DNA from 3 places in the Sphingomonas sp. UYP23 genome. Region 3 is predicted to be linked to each of the others. Evidence: predicted binding sites of a transcription regulator. Region 3 holds the regulator's gene; each other region holds the start of a gene.
What was found. The regulator LexA, encoded in region 3, represses DNA repair genes until DNA is damaged. The targets are predictions, from matches to a motif close to GTTCCNCNCTTGTTCT.

Region 1: a site for LexA is predicted at 2,200-2,215, ahead of uvrA (excinuclease ABC subunit UvrA). Genes of this name have one in related genera too.
Region 2: a site for LexA is predicted at 1,970-1,985, ahead of ACVWYO_RS12495 (ImuA family protein). Genes of this name have one in related genera too.

The regions. Positions count from the first base shown of each region.
Region 1 is NZ_JBSSBX010000001.1:694,917-698,870, forward strand. It holds gene uvrA (excinuclease ABC subunit UvrA) at 1-2,188, opposite strand, end outside; gene ACVWYO_RS03635 (energy transducer TonB) at 2,352-3,098, shown strand; gene ACVWYO_RS03640 (trimeric intracellular cation channel family protein) at 3,095-3,724, opposite strand; gene ACVWYO_RS03645 (hypothetical protein) at 3,795-3,954, opposite strand, start outside.
Region 2 is NZ_JBSSBX010000001.1:2,528,149-2,532,102, reverse strand. It holds gene ACVWYO_RS12505 (alpha-ketoacid dehydrogenase subunit beta) at 1-320, opposite strand, end outside; partial or broken gene ACVWYO_RS12500 (thiamine pyrophosphate-dependent enzyme) at 505-1,807, opposite strand; gene ACVWYO_RS12495 (ImuA family protein) at 2,009-2,776, shown strand; gene ACVWYO_RS12490 (Y-family DNA polymerase) at 2,694-3,954, shown strand, end outside.
Region 3 is NZ_JBSSBX010000001.1:255,632-259,585, reverse strand. It holds gene ACVWYO_RS01415 (ComEC/Rec2 family competence protein) at 1-1,160, shown strand, start outside; gene ACVWYO_RS01410 (DUF4287 domain-containing protein) at 1,256-1,468, shown strand; gene lexA (transcriptional repressor LexA) at 1,530-2,195, opposite strand; gene ACVWYO_RS01400 (BLUF domain-containing protein) at 2,253-2,918, opposite strand; gene ACVWYO_RS01395 (TonB-dependent receptor) at 3,233-3,954, shown strand, end outside.

The sequences.
Region 1 (3,954 bases), 440 kb from region 3:
CGCGGATCTGGGTGAAGCTGCCGGTATAGGTCGCCGGGTTGCTGCGCGGGGTGCGGCCGATCGGCGACTGATCGATGTCGATGACCTTGTCGAGATATTGCAGGCCGGTGATCTTGTCGTGCTTGCCCTGGACGATGCGCGCGCCGTTGAGCGTGCGCGAGGCGGCGGCGAACAGCGTGTCGATCGTGAAGCTCGACTTGCCCGACCCCGAGACGCCGGTGATGCAGGTGAAGGTGCCGAGCGGGAGGCTCGCGGTGACCCCTTTCAAATTGTTGGCGGTGGCGTTGTGGACGGTGATCTTCTTGCCGTTGCCTTTCCGACGCGTCTTGGGGACGGCGACTTCGCGGCGGCCCGAAAGATAGTCGGCGGTGATGCTGTTCTCGTTGGCGAGCACTTCCTCGAAGGTGCCCTGCGCAACGATATGGCCGCCGTGGACGCCGGCGCCCGGCCCCATGTCGATGACATAGTCGGCGGTGCGGATCGCGTCCTCGTCATGCTCGACGACGAGCACGGTGTTGCCGAGATCGCGTAAGCGCCGCAGCGTCTTGAGCAGCATGTCGTTGTCGCGCTGGTGCAGGCCGATCGAGGGCTCGTCGAGCACGTAGAGCACGCCCGACAGGCCGCTGCCGATCTGCGACGCGAGGCGGATGCGTTGTGACTCGCCGCCGGACAGGGTGCCGGAGGTGCGGTCGAGGTTGAGGTAATCGAGCCCGACATTGTTTAGGAAGCCGATCCGCTCGAGGATTTCCTTGAGGATGCGCTCGGCGATCGCGTTCTGCTGGTCGCCGAGCTGGCTCGGGACCTGTTCGAACCAGGCGAGCGCGTCGACCACCGACAGGCGCGTGACGCTCGAGATGTCGCGCATGCCGATCTTGACCGCGAGCGCCTCGGGCTTGAGGCGCGCGCCCTTGCAGACCTCGCACGCGGCGGAGGATTGATACTTGCTCAGTTCCTCGCGCATCCACGCGCTCTCGGTCGAGAGCATGCGGCGGTTGAGGTTGCCGATCACGCCCTCGAACGGCTTCTTGACGTCGTACGACTTCTTGCCGTCGATGAAGGTCAGCGTGACCGCCTTGCCCTTGGTGCCGTAGAGGATCGTGTCGCGCGCGGTTTCGGGCAGGTCTTCCCACGGCGTGTCGAGCTCGAACTTATACTCGCGCGCGAGGCTGCCGAGCACCTGCATGTAGTACGGCGATGGCGGGTTGGACTTGGCCCAGGGCACGACCGCGCCCTTCTTGATGCTGAGCGCGTGGTTGGGGACGACGAGCTCCTCGTCGAACAGCATCTTTTCGCCGAGGCCATCGCACGCCGGGCACGCACCCTGCGGCGCGTTGAAGCTGAACAGGCGGGGCTCGATCTCGGCGATGGTGAAGCCGGAGACCGGGCAGGCGAATTTCTCGCTGAACACGATGCGGCCGGGGGGCGCGTTGTCGCCGAGCACTTCGTTCTTGGGGGTGTGCGGCTCGACCGGATCGGCCGGGTCGACATAAGCGAGCCCGTCGGCGAGCTTCAGCGCGGCCTCGAAGCTTTCGGCGAGGCGCGTCGCGATGTCGGGGCCGATGACGAGGCGGTCGACCACCACCTCGAGGTCATGCTTGTACTTCTTGTCGATCGCGGGGGCTTCGTCGATCTCGTGGATCTCGCCATCGATGCGGACGCGGGTGAAGCCCGCTTTCTGCCATTCGAGCAGTTCCTTCTTATACTCGCCCTTGCGGCCGCGCACGACGGGGGCGAGCAGATAGAGCCGCGTGCCCTCGGGCAGCGCCATCACGCGGTCGACCATCTGGCTGACGGTCTGCGCGGCGATCGGCTCGCCGGTCGCGGGCGAGTATGGGATGCCGACGCGCGCCCAGAGCAGGCGCATGTAATCGTAGATTTCGGTGACGGTCGCGACGGTCGAGCGCGGGTTGCGGCTGGTGGTCTTCTGCTCGATCGAGATTGCGGGGCTGAGGCCCTCGATATGGTCGACATCGGGCTTCTGCATCAGCTCAAGGAACTGGCGGGCATAGGCCGACAGGGATTCTACATAGCGCCGCTGGCCTTCTGCATAGATCGTGTCGAACGCGAGGCTCGACTTGCCGCTGCCCGACAAGCCGGTGATGACCGTCAGCGTGTCGCGCGGGATGTCGACCGAGACGTCCTTGAGGTTGTGCTCGCGCGCGCCGCGCACGGAAATATGAGTCAGCATGGGAGCAGTCTGTTCCAGATTTGTTCGGGTGGCGCAAGCGACCGGTTGCAGAGGCGAGATGGGGCGTTAAACCCGCAACGACAAGGTTTGGGGGCAAGCGATGACCATGATGCTAGCTGCGGCGCTGCTCACGGTAAGTGCAGCGTCCCCGCCGATCGCGCCGTTGCAGCCGACCGCCAAATGGGCGGTCGACTATGCCGACACGCAGTGCGTCCTGTCCCGGCCTTATGAGACCGGCGCCGGACCGTTGACCTTCGGTGTTCGCACTTGGCCTGTCTCCGGCTGGATCGACATCATCCTGATCGAGCCGCACCCCAGCTCTGCCAATACGCAATCGGGCCGGGCCAAGTTCGTCATGGGTCCGACCGTTGCCGCAATCGACACGTCCTACACCAGCGCCGTCGCCGCTAAAGACCAGCCGCGGATAACGACACTCACCATTCCGGAAGAGGCGCTCGCCACGCTTGCCGATGCGCCTTCGGTCGATCTCGTTTTCTCGGGCAAAGCCCGCGTTTCAGTCGCCTTGCTGCTTATGAAGCCCGCGTTGCACGCGCTCTCGACATGCAACGCCGATCTGCTGCGCACATGGCATATCGATCCCGCCGAGCGGACGTTGGCCGTTACCAAGGCCAAAGCGATCGGCCCTGAGCGATGGATCACGAACGCCGACGTTCCATCGCAGGTGCTCGACCCGACACCACAAGGCGCGGTCATGCTCGTTTGGCTGATCGACACGGACGGCCGCGTGAAGAACTGCAGCGTGGTGATACCCAGCGGCGAGCCGTCCGCCGATGCTGCCGCTTGCGCCGCGATCACCCAGCACGGCCGGTATCGCCCCGCGCTGGACAAGGACGGCACCCCCCTTGCGACCCACTCCGGCCGCCGAATCTTCTGGAATGATGTCCGTTAAGACCTGCCATAGGCCGGCAATGCCAGCCGCCACCGGATCGCCGCCGCCCGCAGCGCAAAACCAGCGCTTGCGGCAATCGGCGCGGCGAACGCCGAAGGCAGGCCCGCGCTGACCAGTACAACATATGATCCCGACGCCAGCGCCGCCGCGGTCACATACAATTCCGGTCGCATCAGGATCGACGGCTCGCCCGCGAGCACGTCGCGGATGACCCCGCCGATGCATGCCGTCACCACGCCCATCAGCGCGGTCGGCACGGGCGGAATGCCGAACGCGAGCGCCTTGGCCGCGCCGAACACGGCGTAGGCGGCAAGGCCGACCGCATCGAGCCAGTCGAGCGCAGTCCCTTTCCACCACCGCTCGGGCGTCGTCCACACCAGCACCGCGACCGCAAGGCAGGTGCCCGCGACGAAACGGTCGTGCACCCAGAACACCGGCGCGCCGATCAGCAGATCGCGGACCGACCCGCCCCCAACGCCGGTGACCAGCGCGAAGAAGGTGGCGGTGACGAGCGTCTGGCGGTGGCGGATCGCGGCGAGCGCGCCGGTGATCGCGAACACGGCGATCCCGAACAGATCGAGCCAGGGCAGCGCGGAGCCGAATTGCCAGGGGAATTGCGAGGGCATTCCCGCGCTCTACCCGGCGAATGCGCGCGAGGGAATGCGGCGCGCGACACGGGGCCGCGCGCCGGGGAAATCAGCGGACCGCCGCTGCGTCGTTGGCGACGACTTCGCCGCGCTGTTCGGGCGTCATCGCGCTCGCGTCGACATCGGCGGCGCGGATCGCGTCGGCGCGGTCTTCGCCGGTCTTGCGCTCGGCCTTGGCCTGCGCCTCGAGGTCCTTGGCATTGGCCTCC
Region 2 (3,954 bases), 2.3 Mb from region 3:
GTGAATTCGCCCGCCGAGCGATAACGCAGCCGCGCCGCCTCGGACACGAGTTGGTCGAGCGCGGGGTAGATGTAATCGGCGAACTGGATCTCAGGGACCGGGCGCAGGCCGTACGCGCCCATCCCGACCGCGACACCGATGATGCCGCATTCGCTGATCGGCGTGTCGAACACGCGCGTCTTGCCGTATTTCGCCTGGAGCCCGGCGGTCGCGCGGAACACGCCGCCGAAATAGCCGACATCCTCGCCCATTACGATCACGTCGGGGTCGCGGCCCATCATCACGTCCATGGCGGAGTTGATCGCCTGGATCATGTTCATGCGGGTGGAGGGTCCGCCGGTGTCGTCCGCGGCGACACGGGTGTCGGTATCTGTGTCGGTCATCGACAAAACTCCGTCATTCCCGCGCAGGCGGGAATCCATAAACACAGCGGTTGCACTTCATCGCCACGACAAGACGAATGGATCCCCGCCTTCGCGGGGATGACGATGCTGGGTGACGCGCTCATGCTTTCCGCGCCCACGGACGGCCGCTCGCGGTTTCCTCGGCGATCATCTGCGCCTGTTGCTCGCGTAAGTGCCACGGCATTTCCCTCGAACACGCCGTCGAACAAGGTATCGAGCGGCTGGTGCAAACCATGGCCGAGCACGCCGTTCGCCTCGGCATCCTTCTGCGCGCGCTTGACCTGCTCGGCGAGGTCCTTGTCCTGCGCCGCATGGCGCTCGTCGTCCCATTCGCCGAGCGCGACGAGATGGTCCTTGAGGCGCTTGATCGGATCGCCGAGCGGCCAGGCGGTCGGCTCGCCGGCCGAGCGATACTGGCCCGGATCGTCCGAGGTCGAATGGCCCTCGGCGCGATAGGTGAAATGCTCGATCAGCGTCGGCCCCTGGTTGGTCCGCGCGCGCTCGGCGGCCCACAAGGTCGCGGCATAGACCGCGAGCGCATCGTTGCCGTCGACGCGTAAGCCCGCGATGCCATAGCCGACCGCGCGCGCCGCAAAGGTCGTCGATTCGGCGCCGGCAAATCCCGAGAAGCTCGAAATCGCCCACTGATTGTTGACGACGTTGAAGATGACGGGCGCGCGATAGACGCTGGCGAAGGTGCAGGCCGAGTGGAAATCGCCCTCTGCGGTCGATCCGTCGCCGCACCACGTCGCGGCGATCCGCGTATCGCCCTTGGCCGCGCTTGCCATCGCCCAGCCGACGGCTTGCGGATATTGCGTGGTGAGGTTGCCCGAGATCGAGAAGAAGCCGGCCTCTTTCACCGAATACATGATCGGCAATTGCTTGCCCTGCAACCGGTCGGCGGTGTTCGAATAGATCTGGTTCATCATGTCGACCATCGACCAGCCGCGCGCGATCAGCAGGCCCTGCTGGCGGTACGACGGGAAGCACATGTCTTCGTAATCGAGCGCATGCGCGGCGGCGACCGAGACCGCTTCCTCGCCGGTGCACTTCATGTAGAAGCTCGTCTTGCCCTGACGTTGCGCGCGGAACATGCGCTCGTCGAACGCGCGGACCAGCGCCATGCTGCGCAGCATCGCGCGCAGCGTATCGGGCGAGAGGCGCGGATTCCACGGGCCGACCGCCTGGCCATCGTCGTCGAGTACGCGGACGAGATCGAACGCCAGATCGATGAAGCTGTCGGCAGCGTCGGCGGGATCTGGCCGCCGCGCCTGCCCGGCGGGCGGGATCGGCACCTGCGTGAAATCAACCGCATCGCCCGGCCGGAACTTGGGTTCAGGCACGTACAGCGACAGCGGCGCAAGATTGGGCTTCAGGTGATCGGGGACTCGGTCGGTCGCCATATACTCTCCACAACGGCATGCCTGGCTTGTGACCGACAGGCGGAATCGTTCTTTCGGCCTTGTTATAAAATTTCAACGCGCTTGGCGAGGGGGCGTTTTGCAAGGAATGCGACGACCCGTCGTGTGGAGGTGACGGACCAGCTTGACTCGGCAGCGGCAAAGAGAACAAAATAGGAACGATGCTTCAAGTGAGTCGTGCCCGTGTCCTGTCCTGCCATCATCGCCGAGCTTCGCGAAAGTCTCAAGAAGGTCGAAAGCGACGGGCTGCGTCGGCGACCCGTGCTACCGTTCGGGATCGCGTCGATCGACGAGCGGCTGGCACCCGGAGGGCTGCGGCTCGATTCGCTCCACGAGATTTCCGCCTCCAGCCCCGCCCCGTCGGACGATGCCGCGGCAACGCTGTTCATGGCGGGAATTGCCGCGCGCGCCTGGGGTCCGGTGCTGTGGGTCGTGCGGCGGCGCGACCTGTTCGCCCCCGGATTGTACCAGGCGGGGCTTGCGCCGGGGCGGCTGATCTATGCCGAGGCGGCCGACGATGCCGAACTGCTCGCGCTGATGGAGGAGGGTTTGCGGCATCGCGGGCTCGGCGCGGTGGTCGGCGAGGTCAAGCGCGCGGCGATGCCCAATACGCGGCGACTCCAGCTGGCGGCGGAGGGCGGGAAGACGATCGCGCTGCTGATGAAGCGCCACGCGCGGGCCCTCAACGACAAAGGCGGCGGCAACCCGCTCGCCGTCCCATCGGCGGCGATGACACGCTGGCGGATTGCGTCGGCGCCCTCGACGCCACTGCCAGTCGGCGATGCGGGCGTCGGGCGGGCGCGATGGCAGGTGGAATTGGTCCGCCAACGCGGCGGCGAATCCGCCGAATGGATGATGGAGGCATGCGATGAAACGGGTCGCCTCGCTCTACCTGCCCGACTGGTCGATCGAACGGCTGGCGCAGGCCGAGCGCTCAGCCGCGCCGCTTGAGGGTGCGGCGGTAGATCCGCAGGGTCTCGCCGAGGCCGTCGCGCGCGAGCAGGCGGTGGCATGCTCGGTGCCGCGCGGTGGCGGCTGGCGGCCGGGTGCGCGCTGGGCGCGGAGCGGGGAACTCGATGCGAACGCGCGCCATCGCAGCGCCGGACGCGTGAGCGAGGCTGCGCCGCATCCGTTCAAGGCGATGCCGCCCGACGAGGGGCGGACACCGCTGCGGGATGCGCGGGCGGGTAGCGTCGTACGCGCCGCCTCTCCCCTCCCTGAAAGGGAGGGGCTGGGGGTGGGTCGGCCTAGGGAGAGAGCATCCGCCGCCACGGGCCGACCGACCCCCAACCCCTCCCTTCCAGGGAGGGGAGGGAAAGCGGCAGCGCATATTGCTCCCCCCCTCCGTCACCCCGGCCCTGTGCCGGGTTCCATGCCTCCGCTCGGGCGGCAGGGTGCGGTGACGGGTGAACGTCGGCACAACGCGGAGATGGCGAAAGACAGTGTAGCAAAACCGCCCGCCACCCCCCGCATCACAAGCATCCAATCCGGCAATCAGATCGTCATCGCCGCCGCCTGCCCCGCCGCGCGCGCGCTTGGGCTCGTGCCCGGCATGGCGGTGACGCAGGCGCGTGCGTTGGTGCCCGAGCTCGACATTCGCCCGGCCGATCCCGCGGGCGACCGCGCCGCGCTGCTGCGCCTCGCGACGCTCGCCGCGCGGCGCTGGTGCCCGGTCGTGATGCTGTCGGGCGAGGACGGGCTGTTCCTCGATATCAGCGGCACGGCGCATCTGTTCGGCGGCGAGGCGCAGATGGTGCGGCGGATGGTGCGCATTCTTGCGCGGCTCGGATTCACCGCGCACGTCGCGGTGGCGGATACGCCGGGCGCGGCGTGGGCGCTGGCGCGGTTTGCCACCCACCGTCGCCCGGGCGCAGAGGCACGCCACAAAGCAATACTGTGTGGGGACCCCGGAGGCCGGGGCCGGCCCGTTGTCGAACAGCCCGCGGATCCACAACACAACGGCCCCGGCCTGCGCCGGGGCGACGGCTATACGATCGCGTCCCCTGCTGGACACATCGACGCACTGGCCGCGCTCCCGACCCGAGCGCTCCGGCTCGACAGCCGCGCGATCGATCTGCTCAAGCGGCTCGGCATCGAGACGATCGGCCAGCTCGCGGCGCTGCCCCGCG
Region 3 (3,954 bases):
CGCTTGGGCGCCAGGCGCTGACGCTGCGGCTGGTCGCGGCGGGGGCGGTCGTTGTGCTTTTGCTCTATCCGGAGGCGCTGGCCGGGCCGAGCTTCCAGCTCTCCTTCGCCGCGGTCGCGTCGATCGTCTCGCTCAACGAGCATCCGCAGTTGCGGATCTGGTTCGGGCCGCGCGAGCAGACGCGGCTGGCGAGGTTCGCTCGCGAACTCGCGTCGCTGCTCCTCACGGGCATCGTCGTCGAGCTTGCACTGCTGCCGATCGCGCTGTTCCACTTCCACAAAGCGGGCGTCTACGGCGCGGTTGCCAATATCGTCGCGATCCCGCTGACGACCTTCGTGACGATGCCGTGCGAAGCGCTCGCCTTGCTGTTCGACACCGTTGGCGCGGGGCTGCCATTCTGGTGGCTGACGGCGCGCTCGCTCGATCTGCTGCTGTGGATCGCGCATGTGACGGCGGCCACGCCGGGCGCAGTCGCGCCGCTGCCGGCGATGCCGGGCGGCGCCTATGGGCTGATGATCGCGGGTGGGTTGTGGATCGCGCTGTGGCGCACGCGCTGGCGGCGGCTCGGGGCGGTGCCCTTGCTGATCGGGATGGTGTGGGCGATCGCGACGCCGGCGCCCGATCTGCTCGTGACCGGGGACGGGCGGCATGTCGCGATCCGGACCGCCGACGGCGCGCTGGCGCTGCTGCGCGATCGGACGGGCGACTATACGGCCGACACGCTTGCCGAAAATGGCGGGGTCTCGGACCTGCCCGTGCTGCTGTCCGAGCGACGCGACGCCCGCTGTAGCCGGGATCTGTGTCTGACGCGCCGGATGGCGGGCGGGCGGGAGTGGCGGGTGTTGGCGACGCGGAGCGGCTATCGCGTTGCCACCGCCGATCTGGTCGCGGCCTGCGCCGGCGTCGATATCGTGATCAGCGAGCGGCGACTGCCGCGGCGGTGCGGACCGCGCTGGTTGCGGCTCGACCGGCCGACGGTGGAGCGAACCGGCGGGGTCGCGATCGCTTTGGCATCGCGTGCGGTGCGGACGGTTCGCCAGGCGGGCGACCAGCATCCGTGGATCGCCGCGCCGGATGCCGGGACCGTCCGGAGGCGGTGGGGCGGCGCGATGCGGTCACGGTCGACGCCCTCCGCGCGCGGGGCGGCGGGTGTGCGGTGATGGACGGATGCTGCTGCGGGTGGCACGTCCTTGCGGCGTGGCCTGGAATGCCGGAGGATATCCGTCTTGTTCGCGCACCTCGGAGCCTGCACGCCGTGGCTGACCAAAGCATCAAGGGACCCGCATCCTACTTTCCATCGATCGAGAAGACCTATGGCCGTCCGATCGCCGAGTGGCAGGCGCTGGTGCGCGACCGCTTGCCGGCAAAGCATAGGGACCTCGTCGCCATGCTGAAGACCGTTCATGGCATGGGCCACGGCCATGCCAATGCAGTCGTGGCGTCCACTCTTGCAGAGCAAAAGGACTGATCCGACCCGACCGCCAGCGGCGCGTCGATCAGGCGCGATCCCGCATTATGCCGACCCTAGCTCAGTCGTAGCGGCGCAGCAGTCCGGCAAGCTTGCCCTGCACCCGTACCTGCGCCGGCGCGTAGCGTTGCGGATCGTACGCGCGGTTCGCCGGATCGAGCCGCACCATCGCGCCTTCGCGCCGGAAAAACTTGAGCGTCGCCTCGCTTTCCTCGATCAGCGCCACGACGATCTCGCCGTCGCGCGCGACGTCCTGGCGCCTGATGAGCGCATAGTCGCCGTCGAGGATCCCCGCCTCGACCATTGAATCGCCCGAGACTTCGAGTGCATAATGTTCGCCGCTGCCGAGCAATGCTGCGGGGACCGAAAGCATCGACGCACCCTCGAACGCTTCGATCGGCACGCCAGCCGCGATCCGGCCGTGCAGCGGGATCTCGATCACGTCATTGGCAGGCTGTGGCGCGGAGCGCGGTGCGCTGGCCGGCGCGGTCTTGCTCGGCGTCTTGATCCCGCGCTCGGGCATCTTGAGCACTTCGAGCGCGCGCGCGCGATTGGGCAGGCGGCGGATGAACTGGCGTTCCTCGAGCGCGCTGATCAGGCGGTGGACGCCCGACTTCGATTTGAGATCGAGCGCTTCCTTCATTTCCTCGAAGGACGGCGATACACCGGTCTCGTCGAGCCGGTCGTTGATGAAGCAGATCAGCTCATGCTGCTTGCGGGTAAGCATCGCGCGGCCCTTTCGTCGGAACAGACGACGAACCTATACGGAACGAAAAATCGCCCGTCAAGCCGAGCGATCACGTCGGTGCGCGGTTTCCGACGAGTCGCCGATCGGGATCCGCGCCACGCGGCGCAGGTCTTCGAGGCAGGCGTCATGCGGTGCGTGTGCGGGCAGGGCGGTTTGCGCGAAGGCGGCGTTGAGCGCGACGCCAGCATTGTGAAACGGCGCGCCGACCCGGCGATCGAGGGGGCGGCGCGGGCGGGCCGGATCGCCGGTGCCGTCGAGCTTCGTCGGGGGCGATGCGCCGATTGCATCGATGGGGAGCGCGAGCGCCGCGACATGACCGGATGCGATCAAGGTCAGGAAGTGCATGCGGATCTGGTCGGATGCGTTGATCAACAGTCGCTGCAGCTGGGCGTCATCGCTGTCGGCGGCGTCGCAGGGGTGGCGGTGCGCCATCGTCCAACTGCCGAACTCGGCAACACTAATCCGACGTTCCTGCAGCACGACGAGCGAATGATGACGCGTGTCGGCAAGGATCCGCGCGAAGGTCGTCGTGACGCTCGCTCGTGGACCCTCGAGAACTTGCATGAAGCTCTTGCCATCGGACCAAAGCAGCCCGGTAATCCCGTCGATCGCATTATTGTGGCGCGATTGCTCGCGGATGCTGGCGAGATCGGTTTTGTCGTCGGGCACCATGCTCAGGCTGACATACAGGATTTGACGCATGTCGTTAATCCTTACTCGTGAACCTGAGCGTTACGGGCGGTGCATGTGCGCTGTCGTTGCGGTGGATCGTGACCGGTGACGATATCCTGCATCAGCTTTGGAATTCAAAGCGCTGGTGCAACCCGAAAGCCACACGCCACGGACAAAGCGTGGTGCGCCAGCATGGTGTCATAATCGCGTCACAATAGCGACCTAGCCGCGCCGTCGAGGCCACACCGCATCCAGCATCGCTGCTGAAGCATCGCCGCGCAGGACTAACAGGTCCGCTGCGGCGAAGGGTGTGGGCAGACCATTTAACCTATCGGGGGAACATCATGTCCAAATCACACGCCGCCAAGGCGGCCCTTCTGCTCGGCACCGCGTTCGGCGCGATCGCCAGCATCGGTTCGGCGAACGCACAGGACGCCGCGGCGCCTGCAGCCGCGGTTCAGGCCGCGCCAGAGAGCGACAGCCTCGGCGATATCGTTGTTACCGCGCAGCGTCGCAGCGAGAACCTGCAGAAGGTCCCGGTCTCGGTCGGCGTGCTGTCGGGCGCCGATCTGCGCACCTATACCTCCGGCGGCAGCGACACGCTGCTCGAACTCGCCAACCGCGTCCCCGGCCTTTACGCCGAGACGACCACCGGCAAGATCTTCCCGCGCTTCTACATCCGCGGCCTCGGCAACATCGATTTCTACCTCGGCGCGTCGCAGCCGGTGTCGATCATCCAGGACGAGGTCGTGCTCGAGCATGTCGTGCTCAAGTCGAACCCGGTCTATGACGTCAACCAGATCGAAGTGCTGCGCGGGCCGCAGGGCACGCTGTTCGGCCGCAACACGACCGCGGGCATCATCAAGTTCGACACCAACCGTCCGACCAACGAGTTCACCGGCCGCGCGACCGCGTCCTATGGCAGCTACAACACCGTCAGCGTCGATGCCGGCGTGGGCGGCCCGATCGTCAAGGACGTGCTGAGCTTCCGCGTGTCGGGCCTGTACCAGCGCCGCGACAACTGGATCGACAACACCTATACCGGCCCGAGCGACGACGGCACCGT